One region of the Proteiniborus sp. MB09-C3 genome, then DNA from elsewhere that is predicted to be linked to it. Evidence: a T-box and tRNA genes for the amino acid it is inferred to sense, from the RefSeq annotation. Region 1 holds a T-box; the other holds one or more tRNA genes.
The links. A T-box is a leader RNA that pairs with one kind of tRNA and senses whether it is charged. The one in region 1 lies ahead of thrS (threonine--tRNA ligase), so its partner is inferred to be a tRNA-Thr.

Region 1 (10,882 bases):
GAGATATCAACCTTCATACCAGTAACTACAAAAAAGACAGGTGTTAAAAGTAAATAAGAAAGCTCCTGCACTCCGTAAGATACTTTTTGCTTGAAAGGTGTGCTAGATAGTATTATACCAGCTATGTAAGCTCCAGTAATCGCAGCTACTCCCATTTCCTCAGATACAAAGGCAAATCCAAGACAGAATATCAAGCCTATTATAGTTACGTTTCTGGTAGTATTTTTGAGACTGAAAAATTTGTTTGCAAGCTTTACCACCAAAAATCCTAACCCCATAGCTAATATAAAGAAACCAAGTAGCTTTGCTATTACTAAAACAATATTTTGCCCTTCACTTGGATTAATAAATCCAGAAACCAAGGATAGCAATATAATGCCAATGACGTCATCTATAACAGCTGCACTAAGAATAGTTATACCTTGTTTAGTTTTTAATTTATTAATTTCTCTTAGGGTTTCTACAGTTATACTAACACTAGTAGCAGCTAATATTACTCCTATGAAAAAGCTTTCCTCAATATTGATCTTGAATAAAATACTTGCGCCCATACCCAAAATTATAGGTACAATAACTCCTCCTACTGCAATAGAAAAAGAAGCCTTTCCTGCTTCAATCATTTCATCAATATCTGTTTCTAATCCTGCAATAAACATTAAAAGCACCACACCTAAATCAGCTAAATGAGTAAAGGTTTCTGTGGGTTCAACTAATTTAAAAAGTGATGGTCCAATTAAAATACCAAAGATGAGTTGTCCTAACACGGCAGGTTGATTTAATTTTCTAGATATGTAACCTCCAAAAGCTCCTGCTGCTAAAATAATAGAAAGCTGATATAAAAACATAACCCATTCCCCCTACAATAATTGTCAGCGTAATATTTCACCATATACTGATATGGTTTTTCTTACGTTTGAAAGACATAATAACTTTATCAAAAAAAATTTGCCACATCAAATATTATATATGAACAAAATAGATATACAATGTAAGCATACAACAAAAAAAGATAGAAAAATCAGTAAATAAATGGTTATAATCAATAATATAAGAATAGCATTTATTTCTTGTGATTAAATTATGAATAAAAAACTATAGTGACAATTAATTTACAATTTGTTCATATTTTATTAAAATATTTTGTCTATAATATAATTAAAGAAGGGTAAGTAAATAAGGGAGGTTTTAATATGGATGACTATAATATGAATAATAATTATAATGATGATTCTAATGATAGCAATAGCCTAAACAGTAATTTTGGAACAAATGATGTCTTATATACAAACAATAATAATAGCCTAGATAAAAGCTATAGTACAAACAGTAGTTTTAACATGTATAACAGTGACAGCGAGAACAGACAATATGAAAAAAGGTATAAAAAGAGCAGATTATTAAATATTATACTTGCTTTCTTACTTATAGGAGTCATGATAGGAGGAGCATTTACCTATGGGATATTGCAATTCAATGGATTAGGCTTATTTAAATTTGCTGAAGCTACATCTCCAGATAATAATTCTGCCAATAATAATGCTTCTACAAAAAAATTGTTAAGTACAGATTGGTATACAAATCCAGTAGCAAAAGTAGCTGATGAAGTACTTCCATCAATAGTTATGATTAAGAACAAAGTAAATATCAACAGGGGTTTTGAAGTTCAACAAGTAGATAAAGGTACTGGCTCAGGAATCATATACAGAAAAGACGGATATATAATCACAAATCAACACGTTATTGATGGCGCAACAGAGTTAACAGTAACCTTACATGATGGAACTGAATATAAGGGGCGAGTATTAGGTCAAGATACAAAAACTGATTTAGCAGTAGTGAAGGTAGAAGCTAATAATCTTCCAGCAGCTAAAATTGGAGACTCAGACAATTTAATGGTAGGAGAGCTTGCAGTTGCAATAGGTAATCCAGCTGGTGAAGAATTTTCGGGAACTGTAACAGCAGGCATAATAAGTGCTCTAAATCGTTCCTTAAATATTGGAGAAAAGAAAATGAAGCTTATACAAACTGATGCTGCCATAAACCCAGGAAATAGTGGTGGAGCATTAGTTAACCAGAATAGCGAAGTAATAGGAATAAACAGTATAAAGCTTTCATCACCAGAAATAGAGGGTATGGGATTTGCTATTCCAATAAATGATGCACTTCCTATAATAAATGAATTAATACAAAATGGATATGTAAAACGACCTTGGATAGGAGTTGGCATACAGGGTATAACAGAAGTGGAATCAAAGCAGTATAATATCCCAGTTGGTATATATGTAGGGCAAGTATATTATAATAGCCCAGCTGAAAAGGCACAACTCAAACCTAACGATATAATAGTAAAAATAGATGAGATAAAGGTAGAGACAACAGAAGAACTATCACATATTATTGAAGGACATAAGTCTGGAGATACTATTAGGTTGACTATATATAGAGATGGGAAATATATGGATGTAGACGTAACCCTTGATGTAATGCCACCAACAACAAACTAGAAAAAATCCCTATATTCTAGTTTGATAATATATATAACCCCACAAACAAAAACAATAGAGGGAGTGATTGCGAAGAGTTCATAGTCACTCCCTCTATTGCTTTATTATTAAATCAACTCTTTCTTACTCAACACATAAAGAATTATATACCCTACAACAATAAACACTAAAGAAAGAACAACTTCAATAATTAACCTTTTCATCAAATTTCACCTCATGAAAATATCTATTATAGAATAGTATAGTCAACATAGGAGCAAAATATAGATGTCAATATTATTTAGGAGCTGATAGTAATTGAAAACAGTTATTGAAGTTATTGTGCAAACATTGCTGGCTTTTTTTTCAATATTATATATCACTAGATTGCTAGGAAGACAACAGGTATCCCAATTGACCTTTCATGAATACATAAATGGCATTACATTTGGTTCAATTGCCGCAACTCTTGCAACAGATGTTGACCAAAGAACCTGGCAGCATTTCATTGGATTAATATTATTTGGAGCACTAACTTTCTTAGTATCCTATGTAACTATGAAAAGCAGGACAATAAGCAAGGTTCTTGAGGGAGAACCATTAATAGTAATACAAAACGGAAAAATACTAGAAAGAAATTTGAAAATTGCTAGATACCATATGGATGAGCTAAATGGGCTTTTAAGAGAGGCGGGTTGTTTTTCACCTGGTGATGTTGAATATGGACTTTTAGAACCGAATGGAAAACTAAGCATAATTAAAAAAGGAGATAAAAGAACTGTTACACTAGGAGACTTAAACCTAGTGCCAAGTCCCGACACAATCCCTACAGAATTAATCATAGGAGGTCAAATTATTTATGATAATCTAAAGAAAATGAAAATAGATGGTAAAACGTTAATAAATAATCTAAAAATGTATGGAGTCAGTAAGATTGATGAAGTAATGTATGCCACCATAGATCATAGTGGAAACTGGTATGTAGATAAATTTGAAGACAAACTAGCTGAAAAACTTGATATGAGCGAAGATAATAAAGGTATTTAAAACAGAAAATGTCCTTGACATAATACTAAAATAAAAATATAATATATTAAAACCAAATAACATAAAGCATTGATAGGACGAGTAAATTAGTAAACGGTCTAAAGAGAGGGGACGCCGTGGCTGGAAGCAACCCCAGACTAGCCTAATTGAAAACTACCCTTGAGTTGTATCTGAAGCCAGTTTTCTGGATAAGGATTTCCGTTGATGACGTTATAATCATTTAAGTGGGATTTTTATTTATTAAAAGTTCTAATTAGGGTGGTACCGTGGGATTAATAGCTCTCGCCCCTAGATAATATATCTGGGAGCGAGAGCTTTTTTAATTTATAAAAGAATATTATATGTCATTCTGAGACGCAGTCGAAGAATCTATTTTCTAAAAGCTAGACCCTTCGCTGATACTCAGGGGGACAAAATTAATAATAAAAGGAGGTAACAAAATGTCAAAAATAAATATTAAGCTGCCGGATGGCTCGGTTAGACAGTACGACAGGGGAGTAAAGGTCATAGACATAGCAAAGGACATAAGCGAAGGGCTTGCGAGAGTGGTTTTAGGAGCAAATGTAAATGGAAATTTACTTGGACTGAATGATGAAGTAGACGAGGATGCAGACGTACAATTATTAAAATTTGAAGACGAAGGCGGACGTGAGGTATTTAGACATACTAGTGCTCACATATTGGCTCAAGCCGTAAAAAGACATTTTCCAGATGCAAAGCTAGCTATAGGCCCTGCAATTAAAGACGGATTCTATTATGATATAGATGTGGAGCATAGATTTACACCAGAGGATTTAGAAATACTAGAAAAAGAAATGGCTAAAATAGCAAAAGAAGATTTAGAAATTAAGAAATTCGTCCTTTCAAGAGATGAAGCATTGGAATTCGTAAAAAAATCTGACGAAAAGTATAAGGTAGAGCTTATAGAAGATTTACCAGAGGATTCTGTAATTTCATTTTATCAGCAGGGTGAGTTTGTAGATTTATGTCGAGGACCTCATCTACCAAGTACTAAGAAAGTAAAGGCTATTAAGCTAACAAGTATAGCAGGAGCATATTGGAGAGGGGACGAAAAAAGACCCATGCTCCAAAGAATATATGGAACATCCTTCGAAAAACAAAAAGACTTAGATGCATATCTGGATTTCCTTGAGGAAGCAAAGAAAAGAGACCACAGAAAATTAGGCAAAGAGCTTGACTTATTTAGTATGCATGGAGAAGGACCCGGATTTCCATTCTACCATCCAAAAGGAATGGTATTATGGAATACTATACAGGACTTCTGGAAAAAAGAGCATATCAAAAGAGGATATGGAGAGGTCAAAACTCCACTCATATTAAATGAACAATTGTGGCATCAATCAGGACACTGGGATCATTATAAGGAAAACATGTACTTTACAACAATTGACGAAGGACAATATGCTATAAAGCCTATGAATTGTCCAGGTGCAATGCTTATATACAAGTCCCAGATGTATAGCTACAGAGATTTGCCCCTTAGATGGGCTGAATTAGGTCAGGTACACCGCCACGAACTAGCAGGAGCATTACATGGACTTATGAGAGTTAGAACATTTACTCAAGATGATGCTCACTTATTCATGCTGCCAGAGCAGGTTAAGGAAGAACTTATAAAAGTAATAGATTTAGCTGACTATATGTATCAAATATTTGGTTTTAAATACCATGTAGAGCTTTCCACAAGGCCGGAAAACTCTATGGGAACAGAAGAACAGTGGGAAAGAGCTACAGACAACTTAAGAGAAGCGTTAGAGGAAAAGGGTATTGATTATATTATCAATGAAGGCGATGGGGCATTTTACGGCCCTAAGATAGATTTCCACCTAGAAGACAGTATAGGACGTACTTGGCAATGCGCTACCATACAATTAGACTTTCAAATGCCAGAAAGATTCGACTTAACATATATAGGCCAAGACAATGAGAAGCATAGGCCAGTTATGATTCACAGAACTATATTAGGAAGTATGGAAAGGTTTATTGGTGTATTAATAGAGCATTATGCAGGAAAATTCCCTGTATGGCTATCTCCAGTACAAGTAAATGTATTGCCAATATCAGATAAATTCAATGAATATGCTTATGAAATTCAAAACAGGCTTCAAGATAAAGATATAAGAGTTGAAGTCGATGCAAGAGCAGAGAAAATAGGCTTTAAAATAAGAGAGGCCCAGCTTGCAAAAACTCCTTATATGCTAATAGTGGGAGAAAAAGAAGCAGAAAACAACCTAGTATCTGTAAGAGTAAGAGACGAAGGTGATATTGGGCAGATGGCAGTAGGAGATTTTATAGCAAAAGTAGTTAAAGAAGTAGAGGAAAAGAAAAAATAGATAGGAAAAAATAAGAAGGCAACCGAAAGGTTGCTTTTTTTTACTAGTTAAACAGCAGTAAGGCAGTAGATAAATAATTGCTATTCAATTCTTAGATTTTAATTGCTTTAATAATTCGCGATTTTCATTTTTAAATTCTCAATTATTCTTGTTGTTTACATTTATATTAAGTGGTACAATATAATATACTTATATATAGGAAGAAACTCGTCGAAAAAAACAAAGGAAGGGCTTCAGATGAACCTAATAATCTTATTTGAAAAGGATTTTATTACAGAAAATAAAGTTAGATTAAAAGATAGAAGATTAAAGCATGTATTAACTGTTCACAGGGCAAAATTAGGAGATACTCTGAGAGTTGGATTAATAAATGGTAAAATGGGTAAAGGAATGATTATAAAGCTAAATGAGGAAGAAATGGAAATGGAGGTGGAGCTATCAGAACCTAATCCACCACCGTTAAATGCTCAGCTAGTTCTTGCTATGCCTAGACCTAAGGCATTAAAGAGAATAGTCCAAGATGTAACAACTATGGGAATAAAAAAAATATACATCATTAAAACCTGGAGAGTTGAAAAAAGCTTTTGGAATAGTCCAGTTTTAGAGGAAGACAGCTTATTTGAAAATATGATATTAGGTTTAGAGCAGGGGAAAGATACAATACTTCCTGAGATAGAGGTAGTTAAGCTTTTCAAGCCTTTTGTGGAAGACCGCATCCCAGATATAATAAAAGGAACAAGGGCAATAGTAGCTCATCCTGTCCAAGATACGGAATGCCCAAGGAGCATAAAAGAGCCAGTGACCTTAGCCATAGGACCAGAGGGAGGATTTATTCCCTACGAGATAGATATGCTAGTAAAACAGGGATTTGAAGTAGTTAGCCTAGGGGAAAGAATACTTCGAGTAGAGACAGCAATACCAGTGATATTGGGGAGACTTTTTTAGATAAAAAAACAATTTGTGGTACAAGCTATATTATTGTGATCAGTTAAATATAATTGTATAATTGTAAATTCTATTAAAAATCTTACTTCGCATGATGCATGGAGGGAAAAGTAAAATGAACAGTGTACTAAATGTTGGACTAGATGTAGGTTCAACTACAGTAAAGATGGTTATATTAGATGAGATGGCCAATATTTTATATAAAAAATATTCAAGACATTTTTCAGACATAAAAAACACAGTTATTTCAATGTTTGAAGATGCAAAATCTATCTTAGAGAGAAATAGGATTACAATGATGATTACTGGCTCAGGAGGACTTTCTATTTCTAAAAGATTGGACGTGTCATTTATACAGGAAGTCATAGCTTGCACCAATACAATTGAAAGCTATATTCCATATACAGATGTTGCAATAGAATTAGGCGGAGAAGATGCAAAGATAACTTATTTGGGAGATTCTATTGAGCAAAGAATGAACGGAACCTGCGCTGGTGGAACTGGGGCATTTATAGATCAAATGGCTGCCCTTTTGCAGACAGATGCAGAAGGACTGAACAACCTTGCAAAAAACCATAGAACTATATATCCAGTAGCATCTAGATGTGGTGTTTTTGCTAAGACAGATATTCAACCATTATTAAATGAAGGTGCTGATAAGGAGGATATTGCGGCTTCAGTATTGCAGGCTGTAGTAAATCAGACCATAAGCGGTTTGGCACAAGGTAAACCCATAAGAGGAAATGTAGCTTTTCTAGGCGGGCCTTTGTTTTTTATGTCTGAACTTCGAAAAAGATTTATCGAGACTTTAAACCTAGAAGAGGACAATGTAATATTTCCTGAAGATTCACAATATTATGTCGCCTTAGGAGCAGCTCTATCCTCGAGAAATGAAGACTCAATTCCCTTTGAATGTCTATATGAAAGAGTACCTGATATAAATAGAATGGACACAAATGAAGAAAACAAGTTAATGTCATTATTTGCTGATGAAAACGAGTATAACGAGTTTAAAGAAAGGCATAGTAAGCATAAAGTCAGGAGAGTATCAATAGAAGATTATACTGGAAACGCATATCTAGGCATAGATGCGGGCTCCACTACTACAAAGGTAGCCTTAATAGATGAGAATGGAGGCTTATTATATTCTTTTTATGGAAGCAACATGGGTAGTCCATTGCAATCTACAATAGATGCATTAAAGGATTTATACAGCAAATTAGATGATAAAATAAATATAGTAAATTCAGCAGTTACAGGGTATGGAGAGCATCTAATAAAATCTGCTTTAAGAATAGACATTGGAGAAATTGAAACAGTGGCACACTATAAGGCTGCAGAATTTTTCCTTCCAGGAGTAGACTTTGTACTAGACATTGGAGGGCAAGATATGAAGAGCTTAAAGGTTCATGACGGAGTTATAGATTCTATTATGCTTAACGAAGCATGCTCCTCTGGCTGTGGCTCATTCATAGAAACCTTCGCCAATTCATTAAACATGGAGGTGAAGGATTTTGCAAAGGCAGGCCTGAGCTCAAAACATCCTGTAGACTTAGGTACCCGTTGTACCGTGTTCATGAATTCAAGAGTTAAGCAGGCTCAAAAAGAAGGGGCTGAGATCGGCGATATATCAGCAGGTATATCTATATCAGTAATTAAAAATGCATTATATAAGGTAATCAGGCTTAGAAGTGCTGAAGATTTAGGTGAAAAAATAGTGGTTCAAGGCGGAACCTTTTACAATGAAGCAGTACTAAGAGCTATGGAGATTATAGTAGGTAAGGAAGTAGTTAGACCTGATATAGCAGGAATAATGGGAGCTTTTGGAGCTGCATTAGTTGCAAAAGAAAGGTATAATGCGGGATACCAGACTAAGCTACTAATGAATGATGAATTAAAGGTTTTTACATCTGAAACATCCATGAGACGATGTGGATTATGTGGAAATAACTGCTTACTGACAATAAATCATTTTTCTGATGGACGTGAATATATATCAGGAAACAGATGTGAAAGAGGAGCAGGTATTGAAAAAGCTGAAAATGATATACCTAATCTTTATGAATATAAATACAGCAGACTCTTTAGCTATAAGCCTTTAAAGCTAGAAGAGGCTAAGAGGGGAACCATAGGTATTCCTAGAGTATTAAATATATACGAGGATTATCCTTTCTGGTTTACATTTTTTACAGAACTAGGATATAGGGTAATATTATCTGGACGTTCCTCAAAAAAGATTTATGAGCTAGGAATGGAAACCATACCATCAGAATCAGTATGCTATCCTGGTAAGATGGTCCATGGACACATTATGGATTTATTAAATAAGGGGATCAAAAAGATATTCTATCCTTGTATAGCTCATAACATAATTGAGGATGAGACAGCAGGCAATCACTACAATTGTCCTATAGTCACATCTTATCCAGAAACTATAAATGCAAACATAGATGAATTGAAAGAAGACATTATTACCTTCTACTATCCATTCTTACCTATAGATGATTCTAAAAGACTTAAGAAAAGGGTACACGAAAAGCTGGCAATGGAAGGCTTAGGTAAAAGAGAAATATCTAATGCTGTAGATAAGGCATATATGGAGCTGGAGAAATATAAAGAAGATGTCAGAAAAAAAGGTGAAGAGGCAATTAAATATATAGAAAAAAACAATATTAAGGGCATACTACTGGCAGGTCGTCCATACCATATAGATCCAGAGATAAATCATGGTATACCAGAGATGATTAAATCCTACGGATTTGCGGTTATTTCAGAGGATGCAATAAGTCATTTAGCTAAAACAGAAAGACCAACTAGAGTAGTAGATCAATGGGTATATCACTCAAGAATGTATAGAGCAGCCACATACGTAGCTAAACGAAAAGATATAGAATTAGTTCAGCTGAATTCCTTTGGTTGTGGACTAGATGCCGTAACTACAGATCAGGTACAAGAGATATTAGAACGCTTTGGGAAAATATATACTGTAATTAAAATAGACGAAATAAATAACTTAGGGGCAGTTAGAATACGTATTCGTTCCTTAATGGCGGCAATAGCTGAAAGAGAAAAGAGAGATTTTGAGCCTGTAGAGCTGCATAGTATTCCAACAAGAATAATATTTACGGAGGAGATGAAAAAGACCCATACAATTCTATCTCCACAGATGTCGCCTATTCATTTTCAGTTTTTACAGACTGGATTTAGAAAGGCAGGATATAATGTTGAAATACTGCCATCAGTAGACAAAAAAGCTATTGATGAAGGACTGAGATATGTTCATAATGATGCATGCTATCCTTCTATTATAACTGTAGGGCAGATAATGGAGGCTTTAAAATCTGGAAAATATGATTTAGACAATACATCTGTTATCATATCTCAAACTGGAGGAGGATGTAGAGCTACAAATTATATTGCATTTATAAGAAAAGCCTTAAGAGATGCAGGCATGGAGAATATACCTGTGATTTCTCTTAATGCAGTAGGACTAGAAAAGAATCCAGGATTTAAAATAACTATCCCAATTCTAAATAATCTACTAATGGGTATGACATATGGAGATTTACTAATGAGAGTTCTCTATAAAGTAAGACCTTATGAAAAAGCACCAGGCTCTGCAAATAGGCTTTATGAATACTGGGTAGACAGGTGCATACAAACCCTAGAAAAAGGGACTCGAAAAGACTTTATACGAAATATATATGATATAGTAGAGGATTTTGATAATCTTGAGATTCATGAAGATGTGATTAAACCGAAAGTTGGAGTAGTTGGAGAGATACTAGTTAAATTCCACCCTACTGCAAACAACGATATAGTAGATATATTGGAAACAGAAGGTGCAGAGGCAGTAGTTCCAGATTTAACAGACTTTTTCTTATATACTGCATTCAATAGCAAAACAAAATATAAAGAACTATCAGGACCTTACAAGGGTTCATTGTTGGCTGATATTTCGATAGGAGCAATTGATTATTATAGAAAAGACATGAAAAAAGCTTTAGCTAACAGCAAAAGATTTACACCTCCTGTATCTATAGAAGAGCTTGC
Region 2 (10,882 bases), 1.6 Mb from region 1:
TAAGGACAATGAAATAAAAGAGGAAATAATTGAACTAAAGAAAAAGTTTATAGACAGTATGGAGGATGACATAAATACTGCTGATGCAATATCATCTCTATTTGAAATAGTAAAGGTAGGCAATTCTAAATTAAATCAAGATTCACCTAAAGAACTAGCAGTATTTGCTTATGATATTTTGATGGAGCTTAGCGGAATTTTGGGTATATTGAATAAAGAAGATGAACTATTAGATGAAGAAATTGCTGAACTCATAGATAAAAGGGCAGAGGCTAGAAAGAATAAAGATTTTAAACTAGCTGATCAAATAAGAGATAATTTAAAAGAAAAAGGAATAATACTTGAAGACACAAAAGATGGAGTAAAGTGGAAGAGGGTTAGATAGCACAATGGAGAAAGATTTATTTGATGGATTTAAAAGCATATGTAAAGACTGGGGAGTAGACCTTAAAATGTTATCTCCCCTGCAGCTTGCTTATATAGGAGATGCAGTATATGAGCTTTTCATAAGAACATTTTTAATAGGTAAGAAAAACATATCTGTTAACGAGCTTCATAAAGAAGCCATAGAATATGTAAATGCTAAAGCTCAGGCAGATATAACCCATTATTTAGAGGATAAGCTCACAGAAGAAGAATGGCAAATGGTTAAGAGAGGCAGAAATGCAAAATCAGGCTCTGCGCCTAAAAATGCAAACCTTTTGGACTATAGATATGCAACTGGTTTTGAAACCCTAATAGGTTTTTTGTATCTTAACGGAAAGTACGAAAGAATTTTGGAGATTTTTGGTATGATAATAAACGAGAATGGGTGCGAATAATAAGGGGGAAATAATAATGCTTAAGGTAAGCTTACTAAGATATACTCAAGATGCAGAAAAACTCATAGCTGCTGCGGCAAAGCTATGCTATTCATCAGTAGGAGTAGCAGACATTGAAGAAAAGCTTGATGATGAAAAGACTCAAAGCTTTATAGAAATGCTTATGGAACTAGGACATGAATCGCCAATCGAGCATGTTTCATTTACCTTTGGAGTTGAAGGAGTAAGTAGAGTCTTAACTCATCAATTAGTAAGACATAGAATTGGAGCTTCTTATTCTCAGCAATCTCAAAGATATGTGAAGCTTCAACAATTTGATTATATAATTCCACCATCAATAGAAGCTATACCAGAAGCTAAGGTAATGTTTATCGAGGCTATGGAGCAGGATCAAAAATACTATAATGAATTGACAGATATACTGTTTACAAAGCATTATGAAAGACTTAGACAAGCAGGAAGCAGCGAGAACAAGGCTAGAAAAGATGCAGAAAAAATGGCTATTGAAGATGCTAGATATGTATTTCCTAACGCATGTGAAACAAAGATTGTATTTACAATGAATGCGAGGGCACTATTTAACTTTTTTAATAAAAGATGCTGTAATAGAGCACAATGGGAAATAAGAGAGCTAGCTACAGAGATGTTAAGGCTCGTAAAAGAAGTTGCACCATCACTTTTCAAATATTCAGGCCCAGGCTGTATAAACGGACAATGCCCAGAAGGAAAAATGACTTGTGGAAAGATTAAAGAAGTAAGAGAAAAATTTGGGAACTTGTAGATAAGGAAAACTTAAACAAAATACACACTCACGGTTTCGGTCACGAATAATTCTATAGCTCATTCCGGTAAAAAATCCTACAACTTGCAAACTCGCTACGCTCAAACAGTGCAAGTTGCTTAACGGATTTTTTAACTGCATTCGCTAAGAATTATAGTCGTGCCCTGCAAATGTTCGCTTAGTATTTTGTTTAAGTTTTCAACATGCGGGTGCTAAATTACTAAATTTTATCAAAATAAAGGTAAGAGGTGGAAACATATGAGAGAAGAAGGCTATGTAGAAGGACGTAATCCAGTAATAGAAGCCATAAAAGGCGAAAGAGAAATAGATAAGATACTAATTGCAAAAGGCTCAGAGCAAGGCTCAATACAAAAAATAATAGGAATGGCAAAGGATAAAAAAATTGTAATACAATACGTAGAAAAAGCAAAGCTAGATGCAATGTCAGAAACTAAAGCTCATCAAGGAGTAATAGCATTAGTTACACCATATTCATACAAAACAGTAGATGACATAATGAAAACAGCAGAAGATAAAAATGAAGATCCTTTTATAATAATATTAGATGAAATAGAAGACCCTCATAATCTTGGTGCAATTATCCGAACAGCAGAATGTGCAGGAGCTCATGGTGTAATAATACCTAAAAGAAGAGCCGTAGGACTAACTCCTGTAGTTATAAAAGCCTCAGCAGGAGCAGTAGAGCATATGAATATTGCAAAGGTGTCTAATATTGCTTCTACAATTGAAGAGCTTAAAGAAAGAGGAGTATGGATATATGGGGCAGATATGGGAGGAGAACAAGATTATTTCCAAAGAGATCTAACTGGTCCTATAGCAATAGTAGTTGGAAGTGAAGGAAAAGGAATAGGCAGATTAATAAAAGAAAAGTGCGATTTTCTAATTAAAATACCTATGGCAGGAAAAGTAGCTTCACTAAATGCTTCAGTTGCTGCTTCTGTAATGATGTATGAAGTATTGAGACAAAGAGGTTTAAAAGAATGACATGAGAAGCAATGCTAAAGAGTACCTGTTTGTTGATGGGTACAATATCATAAACAATTGGAGCAACCTAAGAGAATTGTCAAAGCAGAGCCTAGAGATTTCTAGGAATGAATTGATTGAGATATTGGCTGAGTATCAATCATATACAGGAATAAAGGTTGTTATAGTCTTTGATGCACATTTTGTAAAAGGAAGTATGGAGAAAAAAGAGACCTTTAAAGGCGTTGACATTGTCTATACAAAGGAGAAGGAAAGTGCGGATCATTATATTGAACGAACATTAGATGCCATTGGAAGGACAAAAAAAGTAAGAGTAGCTACATCAGACTGGATCGAACAACAGGTGGTAATGGGCAGGGGAGGAACTAGGATTTCAGCTAGGGAGCTAAAGCTTGAAGTAGAGCATTATAAAGATATGATTAGGAAAAAAAATAAAGTAACTAACGAAACAAACGATCTTTTAATAGGGCGATTAGATAAAGCAACTTTAGAAAAGCTTGAAAAGCTTAGAAAGAATAAGTAAATGCCTTGACTATAATATTAAATATATATATAATGATTGTATGCATGGAACGTTTCAACATTTTGCTGGAGGGGATGCTAGTGGGATTAAGTATATATAAAGATTTATCGGCAGATGAATATGATGCTATGGATGACGAAAAGATAATTGATGATGCTAGAGATGGTGACCCTGAGGCGCTAGAATATCTTATAAAGAAGTACAAAAATTTTGTACGGGCTAAGGCAAGATCATATTTTCTAATTGGGGCAGATAAAGAGGACATCATTCAAGAGGGGATGATAGGTCTTTATAAAGCAATACGCGACTATAATCAGGACAAGCTTACCTCTTTTAGAGCTTTTGCTGAGCTGTGTATAACTCGACAAATAATAACTGCTATTAAAACTGCAACTAGACAAAAACATATACCTTTAAATTCATATGTATCATTAAATAAGCCTATTTATGATGAAGAATCAGACAGAACTCTTCTTGATGTACTTACAGGAGCTAAGATAACAGATCCAGAAGAATTGATAATAAGTAGAGAAGAGCTGCAAAGTATTGAGAGCAAAATAGGCGAGATTCTAAGTGATCTTGAATGGGAAGTATTGATGTCATATCTTCAAGGTAAGTCTTACCAAGAGATAGCAGTAGATTTAAATAGACATGTTAAATCAATTGACAATGCTCTTCAAAGAGTAAAGAGAAAACTAGAAAGATATTTAGAAATTAAAGATGCCTAATTTTTATTCAATATTTTGACTATTGACATAAAATCAGGCTAATAGTAAACTTATCTAAGTGATGGCTATAAATGCCCATGTAGCTCAGGAGGTAGAGCACTTGCATGGTAAGCAAGAGGTCAGCGGTTCGAGTCCGCTCGTGGGCTCCACTAAAGATAAGTAATTGACACCTTTACAGGTGTTTTTTTATTTTTTGAATTAGCTTAATAATATGATAAAAAATACATACATAGCTAACACGTAGCTAACAAATTACTTAACCTTCTAAACCTTTAATTATAATTTTTCCATAGTTATAATATTACTAACAATAGTTGTTGATCCAGCAATAAAAATACCTAATGGCCATATTTCTTTTTTCATTAATAATCCAATACATCCACTTGCTATAAGTATAGTCCCAATACCTAGTCCAACTAAACAACCCTTATATTTAACTTCTGATGGTATCTTAGATATTTTTTCTGCTCTTTCAATTGCTTTTTCTGTTTTAGATAGTGCTTTTTTGTTATCTGTAAAAGTTTTTCATTAATAGTATTCATTTTTATAGCCATTCCTTTCGCTTCGCTCAAGGCACAAAACGTAATGAAAAAGTGCTTTTGAGCGTTATTTGTTTTATAATTAACCCCATAGGGATTTCGGTAAACTACAAATCACGGGGAGGTGAGTGGGCTGTCTGACTTGTCAGATGACCGTATTTTTATATGTGTAGAACGCCTTTTCAAGCACAAATAAGTGTACCTTAGAGTACGTAACCTTATCTTTGTTTAAACAATCTCGTTTAAATGCCAGGCGTTCAGTCAATGCCGTATCTCCCTATAATTCTTATGAACTTTCTAGTTCAGAAAGGAGTCCCTATGGCTTTAAAAATCGTGTACAAAATCTGCTGCGGAATTGATGTTCACAAAACTTTTGTTGTAGCCTGCATCGCTTCCACCGATAAACAAGGTGTTACCACCTACAAGAGCCATCGCTTTTCCACCTACACCAAAGGTCTGAAAGAGCTGTTACAATGGCTGCTTGAATCTAATTGTAAGGATGTCTGCATGGAATCTACAGGTAAATACTGGATTCCCGTGTACAACGTCTTGGAAAAAGACTGTTCTATTGTGCTTGCACATCCTAAATACGTTAAGGCTATTCGTGGTAAAAACTGACAAGAAAGATGCTAAATGGATTGCTGACCTGTTTAAGCATGATCTTGTTGCCGGTAGCTTTATGCCCCCTGCTGATATTCGCCAGCTACGCGACCTTATGCGCTATCGTTACAAACTAACCTGCTTTATGTCCAGTGAAAAGAACCGTCTTCAAAACTGTCTCACGGTTTCCAACATTCAATTGTCTTCCGTTGTCTCCGACACTTTTGGTAAAAGTGCTCAAAAGATTCTGAATAAGATTCTTGAAAATCCTCTAGATACTTCATTCGATATTGAACCTTTAATTCACGGCTCTATGAAGGGTAAAATTCCTGAATTACAGCTCGCCGTTGATGGGCATATCTCCCCGCAACAGGCTGGTAAATTAAAGATTATCAAGAAGCACTTTGAAGATTTGGAATCCCGGAAATCAGAGTTAGAAGAACTGATTCTTGTGCTCGCCAGCCCCTATCAACAAGAACTCGACCTAATCCTAACCGCTCCATCTTTTAAAAACATCTTCTCTGCAATCACAATCATTTCAGAGATTGGTGTTAATATGGAGGCTTTTCCTTCGGCGAAACACTTGTGTTCATGGGCAGGGCTTACACCTACCAACAATGAAAGTGCAGGGAAGAAAAAATCTGTCCGGGTTTCCAAAGCTGGATGCTATATTAAACCACTTCTTGTTCAATGTGCCAACTCTGTGGTTAAAAGTGAAAAGCATCCAGAAATCCGTAACCGCTACCTTCGTTTAAGAAAGCGTCGTGGTCACAAGAAGGCAATCATTGCAATAGCAAGAATGCTTCTAACAGCATTATACAACATGTTGAAGAAAAATGAACCATACAATGCTGAACTTTACAGAAACTCTGACGTTATTCCTGTCAATCGCGAGATTACTGTAGAGCAGGCTATACAATTAGCAAAATTCCAAGGTTACAGAATTAAGTCAGCTACTGAATAACCTTAATTTTGTCTATATATTCAATTTTTTGAAGCCACCGCAAGATGGCTTGTTTGCTATGCCCTTAAGTGAAGTGCCAATCCCTAGTTTTCTTTTTCAACCTTATCCTCCATTATATATGAATGTTTTTCTAAAATCTGTTTAATGAGTTTATCACTTATAATATCAACTCCAAGTTGTTTCATTAATATTTGTAAGAACTTTAATCTATTTAATGTTTCAGAAATAGTGCGATTAAATAACACCGGGTTTATCCAAATATTAATAAGTAACATGAATATCTCAGCACATTCATTTGGAAACTCCGTATTAATAGAACCATCTTCTATTCCTTCGTGTATTATTTCACTTAAAATAGGTGCATCATTGTTAATTTTTGTTTTAATGCCAAAAACTACAAATTGTGAGTTTTTGATTTGACTAATTACCTAAGTTTCGTACAAACGAAACAGCTTTGGTTTCAATAATATTCCATATGCATTCTTCCAAAAAATAACTAAAGGATAATACCAAGCCTTGAAGTATAATTTTCTTACTAGAGAAAAATTAAAGAAAGGCAGGTATTATCCTATGAATAATGTTACCTTTTCTCAGGCTAAATGTAAAGAAGAAACTACTTCCACATGGCTTGCTGCTGTTATGAATTTTGGCATAAAAATCAACTTTTTTAAACCTTTAGAGGGTTTTAAGTTGAAAATGAAAAAAGTAAATTACTCAGTTTATCAGAAACTTATTACAATAATTATGTCTATAGCCATAGGATGCGAATACGTGAAAGATATTAATGAGAAACTCGCCCCAGAGACTTTAGTAGCAAATATGTTTGGCATGGATAAAATTCCAGACCAATCTCAAATTAATGAACTTTTAACTCGTATGAATGATGATAACATCAAACAACTTAAAGATATTCATCACAAAACATTTATTAATAACAGTGGTTCTATCTCCTCCGCAAAAATGGTGGTCGTAGATATCGACCAATCAGGTTTAATAGCTAACGGTAAAACCTATGAACTTGCTGATAAAGGTTTTTTTGCCAAGAAAAAAATCAAAGAGGCTATCAGTTATCTGCTGCTTTCACGGGTGAAACCTCAGAAACTATTGCTATGAAGCTTGATTCCGACAATACCCATTGCACAGAGCATTATGATGAACTAATAAATGATATTTTATCAAAATATCAAGATCAACTTCATACCGGTAATTTACCTTAAGAACCGATAGTGGTTTTGGCTCTATGGAGAATATCGAAAAATTAATGAGTATTAAAGGATTAAAGTTTATTACAAAAGGATATTCTACGAAATCCGCAGCAAACTTGGCAAAGAATATACCATATTCCGAGTATACTCAAGCCGATAATTCAGTTTGGGTATATGAATTGCCCGGAGAAACAGGGTTACGAAAGATTATTGTTCAAACCCTTTCTAAAAGCGGTAAAATCACATACTCCTTACTCATAACTAATATATCAAAAAGCCAAATGAGTGCAATAAAGGCATTTCACTTTTACAATGAACGTCAAACCATTGAAGCCTTCTTTAAAATGGCTAAGAATGTATACCATATAAAAAATCTTAGAACCACAAAGTTTCATGGTATTTATGCATTTCTTTGGCTAGTGTTTATAACTCATAACTTGATAAGTTGCTTCAAATTAACTGTTCTAGCAGGTACAGAACTAGAAAATGTAGGTGTAGGGGTTATAATAAAAAAAGTTGGGAACATTAGAGGATTTGTAAAAAGGACCTCTAAAAGAATAGAGGTTCAAATCCCAACAATTAGTCATTTAGCAAGACTTATTACCGATGCATTAAGTGAACCCCGGTATATACAATTAAGTTTCCTATGATAACTTTTACCATAGTATCTAAAATAGAATAGTTTTCCTTATATGGTAAAGTGGCATTTACCTTTTATTTTGATACGCATTTTCGGTTTTCCATGTTCTTACAACAACCTAAACTCGAATTTTAAGCTGCTCTATGGAGTATTATACCAGAATTTCACTGTTATATTTTTGAAAAAACTAGTTTTTCATTTGTACAAAATCTAGATAATTACTAAATGTCAATAACATTTTTTAAATTTGTTCTTTAAAGGCGAATATAAGGATTGAAAATAATGAATACTGGGGAGTAATCCTCGGCTTTTGCTTTTGATTAAAGCGAAATCTGGTATTTTGATTGACTTTATAGAAGTTAAGCTATAAAATAAAAATATGGTAAAGTTGCTAAATTATAAGAATTGGGAATATATAATAGATGAAAAAGCAAATTATAATATTTAAAAAATATATTTCTATTTTAGATGAATTAAAGCATAAGCTTTCATATTTACAATAAAAGAAAAGTGATGTTAGTATAATATTATAGACACGATTTTCCGAATACTATAAAATATAGAAAAGGAAGGAAGTGTCTAGAATGTCAAAAAGATATACAGAAGAATATAAAAACACCATTGTAGAACTTTATAATTCCGGTAAAACACTTGCTGAGCTTAATAGTGAATATGGCCTACCTAAATCTACAATATTAACATGGGTAAAGAAAGCTGAACCCATAGCAGTAGATAACAATAAAACAATTACACAAGCTGATTATCAAGCCATGCTTAAGAAGATGGCTAGAATAGAAGAGGAAAACGAAATATTAAAAAAAGCCATGGCCATATTTGCAAAGAAGTAAGCTCAATATATAAGTTCATTACTGACAATAAAGATATTCATGATATAAAACTAATGTGTGAAGTGTTAAAAGTATCTAGAAGTTCATATTACAAGAACCTCAATAAAAAAGAAAGCAAAAGAAGTATTGAAAATAGATTTCTAGAAAATGAAATTCTAAATATATATAAAGCTAGTAAATCCCGGTATGGAGCTCCAAAGATATATGAAAGATTAAGGGCTAATGGTGTATTTATAAGTCTTAAGAGAACTCAAAGGCTTATGAACAAGCTAGGCATAAAATCAATAGTATGTAAGAAATTCAGACCATTTTCATCAAAAAACAAAGTTGAAAATAGAGAAAATATAATCAAGAGAGACTTCTCTACAACTGGTATCAATCAGAAATAGGTAACTGATATTACATATATTCATACAATTAAAGATGGCTGGTGCTATCTTGCTTCTGTTATGGATCTTGGCAGTAGGAAGATAGTTGGATACTCTATGTCTAAAAATATAGATACTACATTGGCTATAAAAGCTTTAGATAATGCATATAAGCTTCAGAAACCTGCTGAAGGTATAATTTCTTCATAGTGATTTAGGAAGTCCATATACAAGTTATTAATTTGAAAAATATGTTAAAGAGCACAAACTAATTCACTCCTTTAGCAGTAAGGGAAACCCCTATGATAATGCTTGTATAGAATCCTTTCACTCAGTATTGAAGAAAGAAGAAGTTAATCTAGTTAAATATTTCGATTTTGATGTTGCTAGACTTGCAATATTTGAGTATATAGAGTCATGGTATAACAGAGAAAGAATACATAGCTCTCTAGGCTATATCACTCCCCAAGAATGGGAAGATAAATCTAAGAGGGTTGCATAAAATTTATTCGAGAAAATGTGTCTACTATATTGACATAGGTCCAAAGAATGTTGTGATTGTTAGTGATTTATGCGAGGATTTCGCGATGCTAATTTCAAAAATTATACGAAATAAAATTTTCGAAGTTATTAGGATAGATATATAATAAATTTAAATTTTCAAGTGGATATAGGAGAAAAATTAAATAGTAATTTAAGTATGCTATATATAAAAATAACTACTAGAATATTATAATAGAGAAAGCTGAATGTAACAAAATAACTTTGGCTATACCCCTAAGGACTCATGATAAACCAATAAATATTAAAGAAAGGTTTGTAGTTTGTTTTTTATACTTACTTTGAATATAATGTATTATGACATACAGTTCAGCTGATTATTAAAATTAGAAATCAGTCATCAAATATAAACTTTTATATTGGTTTTAGTATATAATCATAGGAAATAGTATATATTCATTTTGCATACACGATATTAAGATATTTTAAGATGAATATTTATTGTCTATTATATAGACAAAATACAGTTCATTATATTAAAGGGGGATATTTAATGAAAAGGATATTATTTTCGACAGCTTCAAAATGTTTAAGTGGTTGCTCTTATTGTTTTGCACAATGGGAATCATATGACTCACAGCCGCTATTTATTGAATCAAACGGCCAAGAAGACTACGAAATAATTTATCCATGTTGTGACGGAGAATTTTTTAAAGACTCAGAAAATATAGAAGGATTAGAACACTATGTTTTTAATAAAAATTCTCCTATAATAATTAGTTTTTCGACTAAGAATGACATAAGTAATCTTACTTTAAAAAGGATTTCAAAACTTAACGAAAGACTTGTTGCTCAAAATAAAGGTTTTATAAAAATAAGCACATCAATAACAAACATTTCCATGATAAGTGAACTTGAGCCCTTCACAATTTCATATATAAAGAGAATTGAACTTTTAAAGAAAATTTATGAGAATGGAATTCCTACATCTTTAGTATTGAAGCCAATATTACCATTTATATGTGAAGAAGAATATCATAAAATAATTGACGATTCGTTAAAATATACGAGGCTAATATTAATAGGAGATTTATATGTTAACAAAAATACAGACTTTTACGATAAATATGTTAGGCACTACAGTTATGAGCAAAGATTGGTGAATTGGTTAGATTCTAGACCTGTATGGAACGTTATTGAATCAAGTAAAATAAAACATAATTTAATAAGTTATATAGAAAGTAAATCTGCATTAAGTTTTGAAAACGATATAGACCTTTTAAAATATATACATAATGTTCAAATACTGAATCAAGAAGGGGCATAAACAATGGAGATCAACTTAAATATGATTATTTT

Region 2: it has a tRNA-Thr gene. The T-box ahead of thrS (threonine--tRNA ligase) is inferred to sense a tRNA for this amino acid. The anticodon was not compared.

What each region holds. Positions count from the first base shown of each region.
Region 1 covers NZ_CP127161.1:3,392,713-3,403,594, reverse strand. Annotated here, with positions in the region: gene QO263_RS16765 (cation:proton antiporter) at 1-845, opposite strand, end outside; gene QO263_RS16760 (S1C family serine protease) at 1,191-2,504, shown strand; gene QO263_RS16755 (YetF domain-containing protein) at 2,802-3,530, shown strand; T-box leader at 3,591-3,823, shown strand; gene thrS (threonine--tRNA ligase) at 3,971-5,884, shown strand; gene QO263_RS16745 (16S rRNA (uracil(1498)-N(3))-methyltransferase) at 6,122-6,829, shown strand; gene QO263_RS16740 (2-hydroxyacyl-CoA dehydratase) at 6,945-10,882, shown strand, end outside.
Region 2 covers NZ_CP127161.1:1,126,791-1,137,672, forward strand. Annotated here, with positions in the region: gene cysS (cysteine--tRNA ligase) at 1-385, shown strand, start outside; gene QO263_RS05280 (Mini-ribonuclease 3) at 390-821, shown strand; gene thyX (FAD-dependent thymidylate synthase) at 838-1,602, shown strand; gene rlmB (23S rRNA (guanosine(2251)-2'-O)-methyltransferase RlmB) at 1,861-2,607, shown strand; gene QO263_RS05295 (NYN domain-containing protein) at 2,609-3,130, shown strand; gene sigH (RNA polymerase sporulation sigma factor SigH) at 3,211-3,858, shown strand; tRNA gene QO263_RS05305 (tRNA-Thr) at 3,932-4,007, shown strand; gene QO263_RS05310 (hypothetical protein) at 4,275-4,412, opposite strand; partial or broken gene QO263_RS05315 (IS110 family RNA-guided transposase) at 4,716-5,961, shown strand; gene QO263_RS19125 (hypothetical protein) at 6,045-6,206, opposite strand; gene QO263_RS05325 (hypothetical protein) at 6,532-7,074, shown strand; gene QO263_RS05330 (transposase) at 7,202-7,816, shown strand; partial or broken gene QO263_RS05335 (IS3 family transposase) at 8,391-9,524, shown strand; gene QO263_RS05340 (radical SAM family protein) at 10,077-10,850, shown strand; gene QO263_RS05345 (hypothetical protein) at 10,854-10,882, shown strand, end outside.